DNA from 4 places in the Bradyrhizobium sp. IC4059 genome. Region 1 is predicted to be linked to each of the others. Evidence: predicted binding sites of a transcription regulator. Region 1 holds the regulator's gene; each other region holds the start of a gene.

Region 1 (4,531 bases):
GGTGGTGCCGATGCGCGGCTTCTCGGCGATTGCGGGCGCGCTGGCGCTTGCCGTCATCGTGATCCCGGTCGTCGTGCGCACCACCGAAGACATGCTACTGCTGGTGCCGAATCCGTTGCGCGAAGCTGCCAGCGCGCTCGGCCTGCCGCGCTCGCTGGTGATCAAGCGTATCGCCTATCGTGCCGCGCGCTCCGGCCTCATCACCGGCGTGCTGCTGGCGACCGCCCGCGTCGCCGGCGAGACCGCGCCGCTGTTGTTCACGGCACTGTCGAACCAGTTCTTCAGCCTCGGCCTGAACAAGACGATGGCGAACCTGCCTGTCACCATCAACAACTTCGTGCAGAGCCCCTACGAGTATTGGAAGCAACTCGCCTGGAGCGGCGCGCTGTTGATCACCCTGACCGTGCTTGCCCTTAACATTGGCGCGCGCATCCTTGGCGCCGAGAGGACTGCAAAATGAGTGAAATGTCTGTTTCCGTCAGCGCACCGACCGTTCATCCCGGCTCGCAGCCCCTGCCCGAGGCGCCCGCCAAGGTCACGGCGCGCAACCTCAACTTCTACTACGGCGACCACCACGCGCTGAAGAACATCAACCTGGCGCTCGGCACCAACCGCGTCACGGCGTTCATCGGCCCGTCCGGCTGCGGCAAGTCCACCCTGCTGCGCATCTTCAACCGGATGTACGACCTCTATCCGGGCCAGCGCGCCGACGGTCAGCTGTTGCTCGACCATACCAACATCCTCGACCCCAAGCTCGACCTCAACCTGCTCCGCGCCCGGGTCGGCATGGTGTTCCAGAAGCCGACGCCGTTCCCGATGACGATCTACGAGAACATCGCCTTCGGCATTCGTCTCTATGAGAAGATCTCCAAGTCCGAGATGGACGACCGCGTCGAGAAGGCGCTGCGCGGTGGCGCGCTGTGGAACGAGGTCAAGGACAAGCTCAATGCCTCCGGCCTGTCGCTCTCCGGCGGCCAGCAGCAGCGCCTCTGCATCGCCCGCACCGTCGCGGTGCGGCCCGAGGTGATCCTGTTTGACGAGCCCTGCTCGGCGCTCGACCCGATCTCGACCGCCAAGGTCGAGGAGCTGATCCAGGAATTGTCCGAGAACTACACGATCGCGATCGTCACCCACAACATGCAGCAGGCGGCGCGCGTTTCCGACAAGACCGCCTTCATGTATCTCGGCGAGTTGATCGAGTTCGACGACACCAGCAAGATCTTCACGTCGCCGAGCGATCGGCGCACGCAGGATTACATCACCGGCCGGTTCGGCTGAGGAGACGGAACATGGGTTCTGAACATACCGTAAAGGCTTTCGACAGCGACCTTCAGGAGCTCACCCGCCTGGTCGCCGAGATGGGCGGCATCGCCGAGCGCATGATCGTCGATTCCGTCGACGCGCTGATCCGCCGCGACGTCGCGCTCGGCCAGCGCGTCGTCGCCACCGACGTCGAGCTCGACGCGCTGCAGAAGCGCATCGAGGAGCGCGCCGTGCTCACCATCGCCCGCCGCCAGCCGATGGCCGTCGACCTGCGCGAGATCGTCGGCGCGATGCGCGTTGCGACCGATCTCGAGCGCATCGGCGATCTCGCCAAGAACATGGGCAAGCGCGTCGCGGCGCTGGAGACGGATTTCCATCCGCTCAAGCTGTTCCGCGGCCTGGAGCACATGACCGACCTCGTGCAGCAGCAGGTCAAGTCGGTGCTGGACGCCTATGCCGCGCACGACCTGCCGGCGGCGATGGCGGTGTGGAAGGGCGACGAAGAAGTCGACGCCATCTGCACCTCGCTGTTCCGCGAGCTCCTCACCTACATGATGGAGGATCCGCGCAACATCTCGTTCTGCATCCACCTGATGTTCTGTGCCAAGAACATCGAGCGGATCGGCGACCACGCCACCAACATCGCCGAGACCGTGTTCTACATGATCGAGGGCCAGGCGATCACCGACAAGCGGCCGAAGGGCGACATGACGACCTTCGCCACGACGGTGCCGAACACCTGACGACTTAAGGAGCTACGACCACATGGGCGCACGCATTATGGTGGTTGAGGACGAGGAAGCTCTCACCGAGCTTCTTCGCTACAACCTCGAAGGCGACGGCTATGACGTCGAGACGGTGATGCGCGGCGATGACGCCGACACCCGCCTCAAGGAGCACATTCCCGATCTGATCGTGCTCGACTGGATGCTGCCGGGCCTGTCAGGCATCGAGCTGTGCCGGCGGCTTCGGACCCGCCCCGAGACCAAGCAGCTGCCGATCATCATGCTCACCGCGCGCGGCGAGGAGAGCGAACGGGTGCGCGGGCTCGCGACCGGCGCGGATGATTATATCGTCAAGCCGTTCTCGGTGCCGGAGCTGCTTGCGCGCGTGAAGGGCCTGCTCAGGCGTGCGAGTCCCGAGCGCCTCGCCACCGTGCTCGCCTATGGCGATATCGAGCTCGACCGCGACAAGCGCCGCGTGGCGCGCTCGGGCCGGCCGATCGATCTCGGTCCGACCGAATATCGCCTGCTGGAGTTCTTCCTGGAGCATCCCGGCCGCGTGTTCTCGCGCGAGCAGCTGCTCGACAGCGTCTGGGGCCGCGACATCTACATCGACGAGCGCACCGTCGACGTGCATATCGGCCGCCTGCGCAAGCTGCTCAATCTTGGCCGCGAGCAGGACCCGATCCGCACCGTCCGCGGCGCCGGCTACGCGCTGGACGATCGCTTCGCGAAGGCTGAGCAGACGTAAGGCGCCAGCGACAGCTGGTTTGGCGAACTGCGGCGCCGATCTCGGCCGTCATCCCGGGGCGCGCGCAGCGTGAGCCCGGGATCTCAGCGCGAGCGCTTGCGCTGTTCGCGATTAGCCACAGGACGTGGTTTGGCGAAGACTCGGGGTGACCATCTCGCGCAACGATTGCGCCCCGCGGTTACGGATCCCGCATTCGCGGGGATGACACCGGGCGATTGGGAGCCGTCATCGTATGACGGCTGCAGTCTTGGCGATCAAGCTTGGCGATCAAAGCTTGGCGATCAGGGAATTCCGCAAGCTCACCGCGTGCCCGGTTTCGGTGCTGCGCGACGGCGATCCGCTGCGGGCTGATAGGCCACGCGCGAATGCTGGGCACAATAGGGCAGGCCGGAGAGCGCCTTGCCGCCGCAGAAGAAGAAATCCGGGCTCGAGGGATCGCCGACCGGCCAGTGGCAGGTCGCCTCGTTCAATTCCAGCAGCGACAGCCGCTGGCTCATCGGCACCACGTTGTCGTAGGTAACCGGCTCGGCTTCCAACTCGACCTCGAAGGCCTGCGCCAACGCGGTGTTGCCGCGCGCGACGGGGCGGGTCACCCGCATCATATGCTGCGCGGGCCGTGCCTTGCGCGGCCGCGGCGCTGCCGATGAAGGGCTCTTGGCGCGGCCGGACAGGCCGAGCCGGTGCACCTTGCCGATCACGGCATTGCGGGTCACATTGCCGAGCTCCGCCGCGATCTGGCTGGCCGAAAGTCCGGCCTCCCAGAGCTTCTTCAGCTGCTCGACGCGATCATCGGACCAGGTCAAAACCGTCATTGCACCCTTTCCCTCGCTGCGCGCCTGCCATCCTGGGGCCTTCGCAGCGAATGCTTTAGCCTTGAAAAACCCGTGCCGTCAGAATCCCTTAAGGCTCGCCGGGCGCGCTCAAGACGCCCGAACGTTTACGCCGGTACATGAGGACTTCTGGGATCAGAACTGCTGCACGAGATGTCGTATCTGACAGTCCAAACGCTACAATATGGCGTGACTCCCGCGCAAGAGTCCGCCGACTCGCTTCCACATGTTCCGTGGTGAAAAACCCGCAAAATCGGCACCGCAAGACTACGGAATCAGCGTTTCGCGAGGCTTTCCGGGCGGCATTGACACCCGTCTTGCCAGGCATAAGATAGTGCCACGTGCCGCCCTTAAAAGGCGGCACGTTTCGTTTTCCGGGGCCGGTCGATGGTGCGTCGCGCAATGCATGCCTCACACCGTCCGCAACATTCAAGTGACGTCATGACTAACAGCGCAGCGCCGCATTTGCTCCCCGTTTTCGCCAGGGCCGACCTCGGTTTCGAGCGCGGCGAAGGCTGCTGGCTGATCGCGACCAACGGCGATCGCTATCTCGATTTCACCTCGGGTGTCGCGGTGAATGCGCTCGGCCATGTCCATCCCGCGCTGGTCAAGGCGTTGCAGGAGCAGGCGACCAAGCTCTGGCACATGTCGAACCTGTTCCAGAGCCCTGACGGCGAGAAGCTCGCAAGCCGCCTCTGCAATGAGAGCTTTGCGGACTTCGTGTTCTTCTGCAATTCCGGCGCCGAGGCGCTGGAAGGCGTGATCAAGCTGGTGCGCCACCATCACTTCTCCAAGGGGCATCCGGAACGTTACCGCATGATCACCTTCGAGGGTGCCTTCCATGGCCGCACGCTGGCGACGCTCGCCGCCACCGGCTCTGCGAAATATCTCGAGGGCTTCGGTCCGCCGATGGACGGCTTCGATCAGGTGCCGCACGGCGACCTCGACGCCGTGAAGAAGGCGAT
Region 2 (4,531 bases), on a different contig from region 1:
GAAGATCGCGAACGCCCAGTAGACCCAGCCGAACTTGAGGTCGCGCCGCTTGGTGACGAGGATGGCGAGGGCGAACGGGATCGAGAAATAGGCGGCGGCAATGCTGGCGTCGGAAACGACGTGAAGCCAGATCAGCTCAGGCTCCCACAACAGGCAGATGCCGTGCGGGGACAGCATGGACGAGTCGAGGAGACGTTCGAAGAAGGCCCACATCGTTCCACCCCAAGGAGTCTTGTTCAGGTGGCTTGCGGGGCCGGCGGCCCGCAACATGGGGGCGCTGGACGGTTCCACCACCTGACGTCTCGCGTAACCGGCGAAGCACGCTAAGGTACGCGACTATAGCAAGGGTCCGGCGCCGTTGCATTTTCAAGCCCGCATCATTTCGGGCCTTGGTTCGCGCTGTGTCCGACTGATTCGCAAGGCACGCAATCGGTTCGCGAATCACGCCTGGCGGCGGCCCGGCGCGCTTGCTGACGCTCCACGGTCGCGCTACGAGTGGCCATGGCGGCCTCCTCAAGCACATGTCTCCCGCGATGACGACCCCGGTCGCACTCACCATCGCCGGTTCCGATTCGAGCGGCGGCGCCGGCATCCAGGCGGACCTGAAGACCTTTGCCGCGCTCGGCGTCTATGGCGCCTCCGTGATCACGGCGCTGACGGCGCAGAACACGCGCGGCGTGACCGGCATTCACGGGGTGCCGGCCGGGTTCGTCACCGAGCAGATCGACGCGGTGTTCTCCGACCTCGACATCGGTGCGGTGAAGATCGGCATGGTGGCCCAGGCCGCCAGCATCGATGCCATCGCGGCCGCGCTTTCGCGCTGGGCGCCGCGGCATGTCGTGCTCGATCCCGTCATGGTGGCGACCTCCGGCGACCGCCTGCTCGCCACTGAAGCCGTCGACGCCCTGCGCACCAGGCTGATGCCGCTGGCTGCCGTGATCACGCCGAACCTGCCGGAAGCTGCGGCCCTGCTCGATGCACCGGTGGCGGCGAGCGAGGCCGAGATCGAAAGCCAGGGACGCCGCCTGCTGGCGCTGGGCTGCCGCGCCGTCCTGATCAAGGGCGGGCACGGGGAGGGCGCCGAGAGCACCGACTATCTCGTCACTGCCGAGACCGCGATCGCGCTCGCCGCGCCGCGTGTGGCCACCCGTAACACCCATGGCACCGGCTGCTCGCTGTCCTCCGCCATCGCGGCCGGGCTGGCCAGGGGCGAGGACCTCGAGGCCGCCGTGCGCAACGCCAAGGCCTGGATCAGCGCCGCGATCGCCGCCGCCGACCGCTTCAGCGTCGGCCACGGCCACGGGCCGATCCATCATTTCCACAAGTTCTACTGAGGCGGGCACCTGAACGCGCGCCCCATCCTTCGAGACGACCGCTTCCAGCGGTCTCCTCAGGATGAGGCTAAGCAGCACTGTGCCCGTTGAAGCTAGGGCCGCACACTCGGTCCTCATCCTGAGGGCCTGCCAAGGGCGGGCGTCTCGAAGGATGTGCCGCGGGGAGGTTTGCCTCAGAGAAGAGCGGGGGCTTGCGCCCATGCGGCGCCATGTCGCCTGATTGTCGCATGCGACTGATATTCGCGGGGAGGGCGAGGCAAGGCGTGATTCGTATTTGAAGGTGCCTCAAGGGTTCAATCGGTCATCCCCCTGTCACGGGACATTGTTACAGGCTGGCGCATGGGAAGTTACGATGTGAGTGACGAGAGCCCGGAGCGGCGCTTTCGCACGTTATTCATCTCCGACGTCCATCTCGGGGCCCGCGGTTCACAAGCCGATCTTCTGCTCGACTTCCTGCGCTACCATGATGCCGATACGATCTATCTCGTCGGCGACATCGTCGACGGCTGGGCGCTGAAATCGAGCTGGCACTGGCCGCAATCGCATAACGACCTCGTCCAGAAGCTTTTGCGCAAGGCGCGCAAGGGCGCCAAGGTCATCTACATTCCTGGCAATCACGACGAGTTCCTGCGCAACTATTACGGCACGCATTTCGGCGGCATCGACGTGGTCGAGAACACGGTTCACACCGGCGCCGACGGCAAGCGCTATCTCGTCATTCACGGCGACATCTTCGATCTCGTGGTGCAGAACGCGCGCTGGCTCGCCCATCTCGGCGACAAGGCCTATGACTTCGCGATCCAGATGAACCGCCTGGTCAACTTCTTCCGCCGCCTGTTCGGCGTGCCCTATTGGTCGCTGTCGCAATGGGCCAAGCAGAAGGTCAAGAACGCCGTCAACTATATCGGCGCGTTCGAGCAGGCGCTCGCCGCCGAGGCGCGGCGTCACCAGGCCGACGGCGTGATCTGCGGCCACATCCACTACGCCGTGATCCGCGACGAGGGCGGCATCCGCTACATGAATTGCGGCGACTGGGTGGAGAGCTGCACCGCCCTGGTCGAGCATGACGACGGTCACTTCGAGATCATCACCTGGGCGGATCAGTTGCGGAAGCCGGAGCAGGTGCCACAGGTCGCAGCCAGAGCTGCATAACAAGGACCTCTTGATGCGCATCCTGGTCGCGACCGACGCCTGGCACCCGCAAGTCAACGGTGTGGTTCGGACGCTGACCAAGCTGGCTGAGGCCGCAAAAGGGCTCGGGGTCGAGTTCACGTTCCTGACGCCGCAATCGTTCCGCACCTTCGCGATGCCGAGCTATCGCGACGTGCGCCTCGCCATGCCGCGCCCGGCCCGGATCGCAAGGCTGATCGAGGAGGCGCGTCCCGACAGCATCCACATCGCGACCGAAGGGCCGATCGGCCTGATGGTCCGCCGCTATTGCCGCCAGCGCAAGCTGCCGTTCACGACCAGCTTCCATACCCGCTTTCCCGAATATGTCCGCGCCCGCGTGCCAGTGCCGGGCTCGCTGATCTGGCGGGCGCTGCGGCGCTTCCACAGCGCCAGTCGCGCCGTGATGGCGGCGACGCCGGCGCTCGCGCGCGAACTGACCGAGCGCGGCTTCGACAATGTCGTGCTGTGGCCGCGCGGCGTGGACACCACGTTGTTCCACCCGCGCGTCATCGATCTCTGCCTGCCGGCACCCGTGTTCCTGTCGGTCGGCCGCGTCGCAGTCGAGAAGAATCTCGAGGCGTTCCTCGACCTCGACCTACCCGGCACCAAGGTGGTCGTCGGCGACGGCCCGGCGCGCGCCTCGCTGGAAGAGGTCTACCCCGATGCGATCTTCCTCGGCGAGAAGCACGGCGAGGAACTGGCGGATATCTACGCGGCCGCCGACGTGTTCGTGTTCCCGAGCAAGACCGACACTTTCGGCCTGGTCCTGCTGGAGGCGCTCGCGAGCGGCCTGCCGGTCGCGGCCTTCCCCGTGAAGGGTCCCCGCGACGTGATTGGCGATGCGCCGGTCGGCGCGCTCGATCACGATCTGCGCAATGCCTGCTTCGCCGCGCTCGATATCTCCCGGCAGGACTGCGTCGCGTTCGCCGCCAATTACACCTGGGAGGCCTCTGCAACGGTCTTTATCGACAGCATTTTGGCGGTCGGGGCGGTGCTGCCCGGTCGGAACGCCGCGGAACAGCCGCGTTTCGTGGCTTGAGGCAAGAATTCCTCTCGCGGAGATGTCTTGCCCGGGCCTGATCGGCCGCGATAACATTCCGCCATGACCGAACAGGCCCTTCCGGTCGGCCCTGCCGACATCGATGCCGCAGCGCGCGTGATCGCGCCTTACGCCATCCGCACCCCGCTGTTGTCCTTCCCCGTGCTCAACGAGCGCGTCGGTGCGAAAGTGTTCCTGAAGCCGGAGATGCTTCAGCGCACCGGCTCGTTCAAGTTCCGCGGTGCGTTCAACAAGGTGTTCTCGATCCCGCAGGACAAGCGCGCCGGCGGCGTCGTCGCGTTCTCCTCCGGCAACCACGCCCAAGGCGTGGCGGCGGCGGCAAAGATCCTCGACATGCAGGCCACCATCGTGATGCCAGCGGACGCCCCGCTGTCGAAGCGCGAGCGCACCAAATCCTACGGCGCCGAGGTCGTGCTGTACGACCGCGACAAGGACGACCGCGAGGCGATCTCGCGCGGCATCGCCGAGAAGCGCGGCGCGACGCTGGTCAAACCCTACGACGATCCGTTCGTGATCGCAGGGCAGGGCACCGCCGGCCGCGAGATCGCCGAGGACATGGCAACGCTCGGCCTCGGCCCCGACATCGTGGTGGCGCCGGCCTCCGGCGGCGGCTTGATCGCGGGTGTCGCGACCGCCGTGAAGGCGCGCTATCCGCAAGCCGAGATCGTGGTCGCCGAGCCCGAGGCCTTCGACGATCACGGCATTTCACTCAGCGCAGGCCATCGCGAGCCGCATCCGCCGGCCGGCCGCACCATCTGCGATGCGCTGATGGCCCTGATGCCGGGCGAGATGACGTTTGCGATCAACAGCAAGCTCTTGGCGCGCGGCGTCACGGCGTCGGACAAGGAAGTCGGCGCGGCGGTCGCCTTTGCCTATCGCGAGCTGAAGCTGGTGGTGGAGCCCGGCGGCGCGGTGGGGCTTGCTGCGCTACTCGCGGGCCGCCTTGATGTGGCCGGCAAGAACGTCG
Region 3 (4,531 bases), on a different contig from region 1:
CGCCGAGCACTCCGCGCTCGCGGCGCAGCCTCAGGATGTCGCAACCGGTCATGTTGGGCCGGAGGTCGGATCGCGTCAGGCCATAGATCTCGAGATAGCGGTCATTGCAGAAGATGACGCGGCGCTGCGCATCCGTCATCACCACGCCCTGGTTGAGGTTGTTCATGGCGGAGGAGATGAAGGCGTTGCGACGCAGCTGCAAACGGCTGGACCGGCGCAGCGAGGAATGGATCCACAGCCCGATCGCGGCGAGGAACGAGCAGACCACGATGCCCGCGATGAGGGCTTCCCAGATCACGCCGGGATCAAGCCTGGTGAGATCGCCCGGAACGGCAAGGCTGTCCGATGCCGCAAAGGCGCGCGCAGGCGCGCCCGTAACGGCCAGGCATAGGAGGGCGTGCACAGCAATCCAAAGCGTGCTGCCCACGTGCCAGTTCTTCTCAGCCATCAGCCACCCGCGATTTCAACGTCGGATTGTCTGGCTTCGCGGGTTTGGATCGGGTAAACGCCTGTGGGCACAACAGAATAATGTGACATAAAATGCGGCAATTGCCCTGACATGATAAACGACTTCTTAACGGAAGCCCCGCCTGCGCCGCCGCATCCGGACCGTGCGCCACCGGTGCTTCCAACTGGTATCCTGCACAACCATGGATAGGGTCGATTGCGTCGTCATCGGAGCCGGCGTGGTCGGGCTCGCGGTGGCCCGGAAGCTCGCCCAGGCCGGGCGCGAGGTGATCGTGCTGGAGGAAGCCGAGGCGATCGGCACCGTCACCTCCTCGCGCAACAGCGAGGTGATCCATGCCGGCATCTACTACCGGGCCGGGAGCTGGATGGCGCGCATGTGCGTGGCAGGCAAGCACGCGCTGTACCGCTACTGCGCCGAGCGCGGCATCCCGCACAAAAATTGCGGCAAGCTGATCGTCGCGACCAGCCCGAAGGAGACCGAGAAGCTGCAATCGATCAAGGCGCATGCCGAGGCCAACGGCGTGCTCGACATGCAGCTGCTCTCGGGCGAGGCCGCACGCGCGCTGGAGCCGGCGCTCGCCTGCGACGCCGCGCTGCTGTCACCGTCGACGGGCATCATCGACAGCCATTCCTACATGCTCTCGCTGCGCGGCGAAGCCGAGGACGCCGGCGCAGCTTTCGCGTTTCACACCCCGCTGATCCGTGCCAAGGCGGCGGCCGGCCTCATCGAGATCGATGCCGGCGGCGAGGCACCGATGACGCTGCAATGCAACCTCCTCGTCAACGCCGCGGGGCTGTCGGCAACGCATGTGGCGCGCAACATCGACGGCATGCCGCTGGACCGGATTCCGCCGGCCTATCTCGCCAAGGGAAACTACTTCAGCTGCAACGCCAAGGCGCCGTTCTCGCGTCTGATCTATCCGGTGCCCGAGCCCGGCGGCCTGGGCGTGCACCTGACGCTGGACATGGCAGGACAGGCGCGCTTCGGGCCTGACGTCGAATGGATCGAGACGATCGACTACGAGGTCGATCCGTCACGCGCCGAGCGCTTCTATCCCGCGATCCGCAAATACTGGCCGACGCTGCCTGACGGCGCGCTGATGCCGAGCTATTCGGGCATCCGCCCGAAGATCGTGCCGCCGGCCGTGGCCACGCAGGATTTCTTGATGCAGGGCCCGCGCGATCACGGCGTTGCAGGCCTGATCAATCTGTTCGGCATCGAATCGCCGGGACTGACGTCCTCGCTCGCGATCGCCGATCACGTCGCCGAGCTCGCAGATATCGACAGTGTTTCGAGAAGCGGATAGGTGTGCGCGTCGAGAGCCACGGGTCCAAGCAAGAGTGAGCGCCGCACAACCGTGTTGCACGGTACACACCTTGCAGCAGGGATGAGCACGGATGCTCTCATCCCTGCGTGAAGGACGTGATCAACTCTACACTGTCACGGGGGTTACTAGTGGAGCGTGTCGCCAGATTGCTTCAGACGCTCGATCTGGTCCTTGACCATCAACTTCCGGCGCTTCAACTCAACAATTTGCAGGTCGTCTGTTGAAAGGTGCACGAGAGCTTCGTGCAATTCGTTTTCGAGAAGTTTGTGCTTCCGTTCCAATTCAACGAGATGTGCCTGAATTGTCATTCGAAACCTCCTCGGTAGGGTTGAACCTTTAGGATTCGATCCGGACAACCAAGTCTACATCACCGATTCGTCCTGTCGATGGGTATCCGTCGTTGCAGCGTCATTTTTGAAAGTTCATATGTAACGAAGCGTGACTAAGGGAACCACGCCGGAAAAATCCATGATATCAATACGCCGACGCACCGCCGCAGCTCCCTGCAGAAATATGTTGCTGGAGATCGGGGACGAGGGATCGCAGATCGCTTGCGATCACGCGGCGCAAGGACGATAATTTCCACAGGGCATCCACAGCCCGGATCTCACGCCTATCGGTTTTCGGCCACCGCAGACATGACCAATGAAGATGAGCGTGAGCTCGAAGCCGAGCTCACCCGGTTGCAGCAGGAACACCGAGATCTCGATGCGGCGATCGATGCATTGCATCAATCGCCCGCCCCCGACCTGTTGCGGTTACAGCGCCTGAAGAAGCGCAAGCTGTTGTTGCGCGACCGCATCGCATTCATCGAAGACCAGATCACCCCCGACATCATCGCCTGACCGTGAGCCGGTCTTGCGCGGCGCCCCGCCGCTTCCGAATCCGCTTGACTCAATAAGAACAAAATAGGAACATTCGCGGGCGCCCCAACACCTCAGAGAACGCTCAAGGACAACACACGAGGACAACGCAGATGTCGGCAACCGCCCTTTTCGACAACAGCCATTACGAACAGGCCTGCGATCAGGCGATCGCGATGTGCGACGGCAATCTGCGCAGCACCATCAAGGCGCTGATCATGGCCAACGAATATCTGGAAGCCGAGCTGGAGGAATTGCAGGCGGCGATTTCAGCCGGCTGCATTCCGGAGATCTCGCGCAGCAAGATGCGGAGCAAGAGCAGCGCCGCATAATCTTCAACCTTGGAGCAACGCCATGTCGGATGTGACCTATTACGTTGCAATGCCCTTCTTGATCGATGACGACGGATCACCCGTCGCAGGCGCTGCAGAGGAGTGTCAGTCCTCGACGGCGGCGCTGCGACGCGCAGAGATGCTGGCGCGCGGCGCCGGCCATATCGGCGCGATCGCGTTCAGCCGCAGCGGCGATCCCATGACCGGCGAATTCGGCGACGCGACGCTGCTGCGCAAGTTCGGCAACGTGCCGGAAGATCTTGCCACCCTCTAGACTAGCGCTCGCCGCCGACCAGCCTGATCCGCGGCTCGTGCCGGCGGCTCGCCTTGCGCACATACATGGCGGCATCCGCCTCCTCCAGGGCGCGGCCTGCAGCGGATTGCGGACCGAGCAGCGCGACGCCGGCCGAGGCGCCCGCGGTCACGTGCTGGCCGCGAAAAACGAATGACAATTCGTCGATCGCCTGCTCCAAGGCCGCAGCCTTGACCTTCGCATCGGTCTCGCTGAGATTCCAGAGCAGCAGCGCGAACTCGTCGCCCCCGAGCCGGCCGACCACGTCGGAGGCGCGGACCTGTCGCGTCAGCGTGGCGACAATCGCCTTGAGCACCTCATCGCCGGCGGCATGACCGAAGGAATCGTTGATCGGCTTCAGCCGATCGACGTCGAGCACGATCAGCGCCCCGCTGGCGCGGTAGCGCTTCATATAGGCGATGGCGCGCGCGAGCTCGCGCTCGAAACCGCGCCGGTTGGGAATCCCGAGCAGGAAATCGGTATCGGCGGCCGCCTCGAGCTCCGAGATCCGCAACAGGGCCGCCTTGAGCTTGCTCCTGAGGCCGCGGATGATCGCCTTGCCGTCATCGGCAGCCGGCGCTCTGCGCAAGGCCGGTTTGGCCGCGCGGCTCGAAACGGCTTTGGATCGGGCGGCGCTCATGTTCCGGCCCTTTCTGGCCTTCGCAGGGCTCGCCCTTTTCGGTTTCTTCATGGGCATCGTGCTCAATGAAGGCTTGCGGGGATTCACCAAGACAGGATAGTGGATTCCCTTCTCCTTGCCACCGCCTTGCGAGCCGCCGGCCGGAATCATTAATCTGGCCTATCTCTCTGTTTTTCTGGGCACAATTGACGTCATGACCGCGCCGATCGCCATCATCATGGGAAGCCAGTCGGACTGGGACACGATGCGGCACGCCGCCGACACGCTTGACGCGCTCGGCATTGCTGCCGACAGCCGCATCGTCTCGGCCCACCGCACGCCCGACCGGCTGTTCGCATTCGCCAAGGGTGCCAAGGCCGCAGGCTACAAGATTATCATCGCCGGCGCCGGTGGCGCGGCCCATCTGCCCGGCATGGCGGCGGCGCTGACGGAACTCCCGGTGTTTGGTGTTCCCGTCGAATCCAAGACGCTCAGGGGCGTCGATTCGCTCTATTCGATCGTCCAGATGCCCGCGGGCATTCCGGTCGGCACCCTCGCCATCGGCAAGGCCGGCGCGATCAATGCCGCGCTGCTGGCAGCCGCCGTGCTGGCATTGTCCGACCCCGCCC
Region 4 (4,531 bases), on a different contig from region 1:
ATCCGTGCGGACGGTCGCAAGCTGCATCCGGCCTATCTGTTCGAGGTCAAGAAGCCCGAGGAATCCAAGGGCCCCTGGGACTATTACAAGCTGATCGGCACGACCCCCGGCGACCTGGCCTTCCGGCCGCTTTCGGAAAGCGCCTGTCCGCTGGTGAAGAAGTAACGGTGAACGATGCGGGCCGGCGCCGCAGCGGTGCCGGCCTGTTGTTGAGGAATAGAAGGGACCGGGTGCGGGATCGATGCAGGCTCTCTACGCTCAGCTACTGGTGGGACTGATCAACGGCTCGTTCTACGCGCTGCTCAGTCTCGGGCTTGCCGTCATCTTCGGCATGCTCAACATCATCAATTTCGCCCATGGCGCGCTCTACATGATGGGCGCCTTCGTCGCCTATTTCCTGTTGAACCTCGGCGGCATCAACTATTGGTGGGCGCTGCTGCTGGCGCCGATCATCGTCGGCATCTTCGGCATGATCCTGGAACGGACCATGCTGCAATGGCTGACCGGGCTCGATCATCTCTACGGTCTGCTCCTGACCTTCGGCATCGCGCTGATCGTGCAGGGCGTGTTCCAGAACTATTTCGGCTCCTCGGGCCTGCCTTACGCCATCCCCGACCAGCTCAGGGGCGGCATGAATCTCGGCTTCATGTTCCTGCCGATCTACCGCGGCTGGGTCGTCGTGTTCTCACTGGCGGTGTGCCTTGCGACCTGGTTCCTGATCGAGAAGACGCAGCTCGGCGCCTACCTGCGCGCCGCGACCGAAAATCCGACCTTGGTGCGTGCCTTCGGCATCAACGTGCCGCGCATGATCACGCTCACTTACGGTCTCGGCGTCGGCCTTGCCGCGCTCGCCGGCGTGCTCTCGGCGCCGATCAACCAGGTGCGGCCGCTGATGGGTGCCGACCTCATCATCGTCGTGTTCGCGGTGGTGGTGATCGGCGGCATGGGCTCGATCATGGGCTCCATCATCACCGGCTTTGCGCTCGGCGTGATCGAAGGCCTGACCAAGTATTTCTACCCCGAGGCCTCCAACACCGTCGTGTTCGTGCTGATGGTGCTGGTGCTGCTGGTGAAGCCGACGGGATTGACGGGAAGGGCGGCCTGAGATGACAACCCTGACGGACGACACGCTTCCTGTGACCCCGCGCGCAATGCGCGACGAGATGATTGTATTCGCAGTGATGGCGCTGCTGCTCGCAGCGGTGCCGTTCACGGGCGTCTATCCGTTCTTCGTGATGCAGGCGCTGTGCTTTGCGCTGCTCGCCTGCGCCTTCAATCTGCTGGTCGGCTATGGCGGCTTGCTGTCGTTCGGCCACGCGATGTTCTTAGGCACGGCCGGCTATTGCAGCGCGCATGCGCTGAAGGTCTGGGCGCTGCCGCCCGAGCTCGGCATTCTCGTCGGCGTCGCCGCGGCGTTCGTGCTCTCGATCGTCACCGGCTACATCTCGATCCGACGCCAGGGCATCTATTTCTCGATGATTACGCTGGCGCTGTCGCAGCTCCTGTACTTCATCTATCTCCAGGCCCCGTTCACCCATGGTGAGGACGGCATCCAGGGCATCCCACAGGGACGCATGTTCGGCGTGCTCGATCTGTCCAAGCCGACGGTGCTGTACTATGTCGTGCTGGTCGGCTTCCTCGCCGGCTTCCTCCTGATCTTCCGCATCATCAACTCGCCGTTCGGCGAGGTGCTGAAGTCGATCCGCGAGAACGAGCAGCGCGCGATCTCGCTCGGCTACCGCACCGACCAATACAAGTTCCTGGCCTTCGTGCTGTCGGGGACGCTCGCCGGCCTTGCCGGTGCGCTGAAGGTGTTCGTGGCGCAGAACGCTTCGCTCACCGACGTGCACTGGACGATGTCGGGCGAGGTCGTGCTGATGACGCTGGTCGGCGGGCTCGGCACCGTTTTCGGTCCCGTGGTCGGCGCCTTCGTGATCATCGCCATGCAGCAATATCTGGCCGGCTTCGGCCAGTGGGTGACGGTGATCCAGGGCGCGATCTTCGTGGTCTGCGTGCTCACCTTCCGCCGCGGCGTCGTCGGCGAAATCGCGCATTACTTCCGGCGATCGCTCTAAATAACTGATATTGCATCAGTTTCATAGATGCATGAAAGCGGTGGATGACCCGGCTCCGCGGGCGTGAGGCGACACGCGCGCGGATCGAAAATGGTCTATGACAGTTTTATGACAGCCCTCACGGGCCTGACCATTTCCAACCGGTAGCCTACCCCCATGATGCGATGGTTTCGTGCGTTCCTGCCCAGGGAAGAGCGGTTCTTCGACCTGTTCGACCGCCATGCCCAGACCGTGATCCAGGGCGCGGTCGCGCTCCAGGGCATGCTCAACGGGGGCGAGGAGACGCCGGTCTATTGCCAGCGCGTCAACCAGTTCGAGAACGACGCCGACAATATCACCCGCGAGGTGCTGACGGCGGTGCGCCGCACCTTCATCACCCCGTTCGACCGCGGCGACATCAAGAACCTAATCACGTCGCTGGACGATGCCATCGACCAGATGCAGCAGACGGCCAAGGCCGTGATGCTGTTCGAGGTGCGCAGCTTCGAGCCGCCGATGCGCGAGATCGGCGGACTCTTGATCGAATGCGCCAATCTGGTCGGCCGTGCGCTGCCGCTGATGCAGGAGATCGGCAAGAACGTCGCCATGCTGACCGCGATCACCGAGGAGCTCGGCAAGCTTGAGGGCCGTGTCGACGATCTCCACGACATCGGCCTGAAGGAGCTGTTCCTCAAGCATCGCGACGGCAATGCGATGGATTTCATCGTCGGGGTCGAGATCTACGACCATCTCGAGAAGGTGGCCGACCGTTTCGATGACGTTGCGAACGAAATCAACAGCATCGTCATTGAGCAAGTTTAGAGCATGATCCGGAAAAGTGTGCAGCGGTTTTCCTTCGCGACGAACGCGGAACGCGTTTGCGCGGAGATCATGCGCAAAGCGTAGGGGCCTCGCCGTGGATGCTGCGTTGGCTTTTCCCGTCCTGGTCGGCTTGATCGCCGTCGCTCTGCTGTTCGACTTCCTGAACGGCCTGCACGACGCCGCCAATTCGATCGCGACCATCGTCTCGACCCGCGTGCTGCGGCCGCAATTCGCGGTGTTCTGGGCCGCCTTCTTCAATTTCATCGCCTTCCTGGTGTTCGGGCTGCACGTCGCCCAGACCATCGGCACCGGCATCATCGATCCCGCGGTCGTCGACGCCCAGGTGATCTTCGCAGCCCTCGTCGGCGCCATCGTCTGGAACCTCGTGACCTGGGCGCTCGGCATTCCATCGTCGTCGTCGCACGCGCTGATCGGCGGGCTCGTCGGCGGCGGCTTGGCCAAGGCCGGTATTTCGGCCGCGGTGTGGAGCGGCCTGTCCAAGACCGTGCTGGCGATCGTGCTGTCGCCGCTGGTTGGCTTCCTGCTCGCAATGGCGCTGGTTGCGATCGTGTCCTGGGCCTCGGTGCGCTCGACGCCGTTCGCGGTCGACCGCGCCTTCCGCATCCTGCAATTCGTCTCCGCTTCGCTCTATTCGCTCGGCCATGGCGGCAACGACGCGCAGAAGACCATGGGCATCATCGCGGTGTTGCTCTATTCGCAGGGCCATCTCGGCAGCGAGTTCTCGGTGCCGTTCTGGGTGGTGCTGTCGTGCCAGGCGGCGATGGCGCTGGGCACGCTGATGGGCGGCTGGCGCATCGTCCGCACCATGGGCCTGCGCATCACGAAATTGACCCCGATGCAGGGCTTTTGCGCCGAGACCGGGGGCGCGGTGACTCTGTTCATGGCGACCTACCTCGGGGTTCCTGTCTCGACCACCCACACCATCACCGGCGCCATCGTCGGCGTCGGCGCCGCCCGCCGCGTCTCGGCCGTGCGTTGGAACGTCGCAAGCTCCATCGTCTATGCCTGGGTGATCACGATCCCGGCCTCAGGCATCGTGGCCGCGCTGACCTGGTGGGTGGTCCAGCTCGTCAAGTGACGAGCTTCAGTCCGATGATGCCGGCGACGATCAGGCCGATGCTGGCGAGGCGGAAGGCCGTCGCCGGCTCGCCGAACAGAACCATGCCGAGCGTCGCGGTGCCGACCGCGCCGATGCCGGTCCAGACCGCATAGGCGGTTCCGACGGGCAGGGATTTGAGCGCAAATCCGAGCAGGATGACGCTGCCGGCCATGGCCGCGAGCGTGACCGCGGACGGGACAAGCTTGCTAAAGCCCTCGGTGTATTTCAGGCCGATGGCCCAGGTGATCTCGAGGAGACCGGCGACGAACAGGATGCTCCAGGCCATGACGACCCTCCATTCAAGGCAGGGTCGTCCCCGCGGCTGGTGTGCTGATGGGCAGGGAGGTCGTCCTCCCAAAAGGGGGATATGGGGCTGGCCGGAAACCTTCGCAATCACCAAATGAGGCTTGATCAGGCCCGTTTTCCCTGCCACACGCTCCCGCCATGTCCGACATCGCCGCCACCACAGCCGAATCGCCGGCCCGTTCCCCGCTTGCCGCCGAGGTGGCGAGGCGGCGGACCTTTGCGATCATCT

What was found. The regulator PhoB, encoded in region 1, activates phosphate uptake and scavenging genes when phosphate is short. The targets are predictions, from matches to a motif close to TGTCATNNANCTGTCAT.
Region 2: a site for PhoB is predicted at 1,634-1,650, ahead of I6F12_RS35440 (UDP-2,3-diacylglucosamine diphosphatase). Genes of this name have one in related genera too.
Region 3: a site for PhoB is predicted at 2,192-2,208, ahead of I6F12_RS16305 (DUF465 domain-containing protein). Genes of this name have one in related genera too.
Region 4: a site for PhoB is predicted at 2,173-2,189, ahead of I6F12_RS07800 (DUF47 domain-containing protein). Genes of this name have one in related genera too.

Annotation. Positions count from the first base shown of each region.
Region 1 covers NZ_JADYVH010000009.1:191,197-195,727, reverse strand. Annotated here, with positions in the region: gene pstA (phosphate ABC transporter permease PstA) at 1-460, shown strand, start outside; gene pstB (phosphate ABC transporter ATP-binding protein PstB) at 457-1,278, shown strand; gene phoU (phosphate signaling complex protein PhoU) at 1,290-2,006, shown strand; gene phoB (phosphate regulon transcriptional regulator PhoB) at 2,029-2,736, shown strand; gene I6F12_RS26525 (GcrA family cell cycle regulator) at 3,036-3,548, opposite strand; gene I6F12_RS26520 (aspartate aminotransferase family protein) at 4,008-4,531, shown strand, end outside.
Region 2 covers NZ_JADYVH010000020.1:14,649-19,179, forward strand. Annotated here, with positions in the region: gene I6F12_RS35430 (PAS domain-containing sensor histidine kinase) at 1-177, opposite strand, end outside; gene thiD (bifunctional hydroxymethylpyrimidine kinase/phosphomethylpyrimidine kinase) at 534-1,334, shown strand; gene I6F12_RS35440 (UDP-2,3-diacylglucosamine diphosphatase) at 1,674-2,486, shown strand; gene I6F12_RS35445 (glycosyltransferase family 1 protein) at 2,500-3,543, shown strand; gene I6F12_RS35450 (threonine/serine dehydratase) at 3,607-4,531, shown strand, end outside.
Region 3 covers NZ_JADYVH010000004.1:580,733-585,263, reverse strand. Annotated here, with positions in the region: gene I6F12_RS16315 (EAL domain-containing protein) at 1-448, opposite strand, end outside; gene I6F12_RS16310 (NAD(P)/FAD-dependent oxidoreductase) at 651-1,775, shown strand; gene I6F12_RS16305 (DUF465 domain-containing protein) at 1,922-2,104, opposite strand; gene I6F12_RS16300 (DUF465 domain-containing protein) at 2,435-2,641, shown strand; gene I6F12_RS16295 (hypothetical protein) at 2,773-2,991, shown strand; gene I6F12_RS16290 (hypothetical protein) at 3,014-3,265, shown strand; gene I6F12_RS16285 (GGDEF domain-containing protein) at 3,267-3,923, opposite strand; gene I6F12_RS16280 (hypothetical protein) at 3,832-4,023, shown strand; gene purE (5-(carboxyamino)imidazole ribonucleotide mutase) at 4,117-4,531, shown strand, end outside.
Region 4 covers NZ_JADYVH010000002.1:398,806-403,336, forward strand. Annotated here, with positions in the region: gene I6F12_RS07785 (ABC transporter substrate-binding protein) at 1-165, shown strand, start outside; gene I6F12_RS07790 (branched-chain amino acid ABC transporter permease) at 242-1,105, shown strand; gene I6F12_RS07795 (branched-chain amino acid ABC transporter permease) at 1,107-2,075, shown strand; gene I6F12_RS07800 (DUF47 domain-containing protein) at 2,232-2,876, shown strand; gene I6F12_RS07805 (inorganic phosphate transporter) at 2,971-3,975, shown strand; gene sugE (quaternary ammonium compound efflux SMR transporter SugE) at 3,968-4,282, opposite strand; gene I6F12_RS07815 (peptide chain release factor 3) at 4,441-4,531, shown strand, end outside.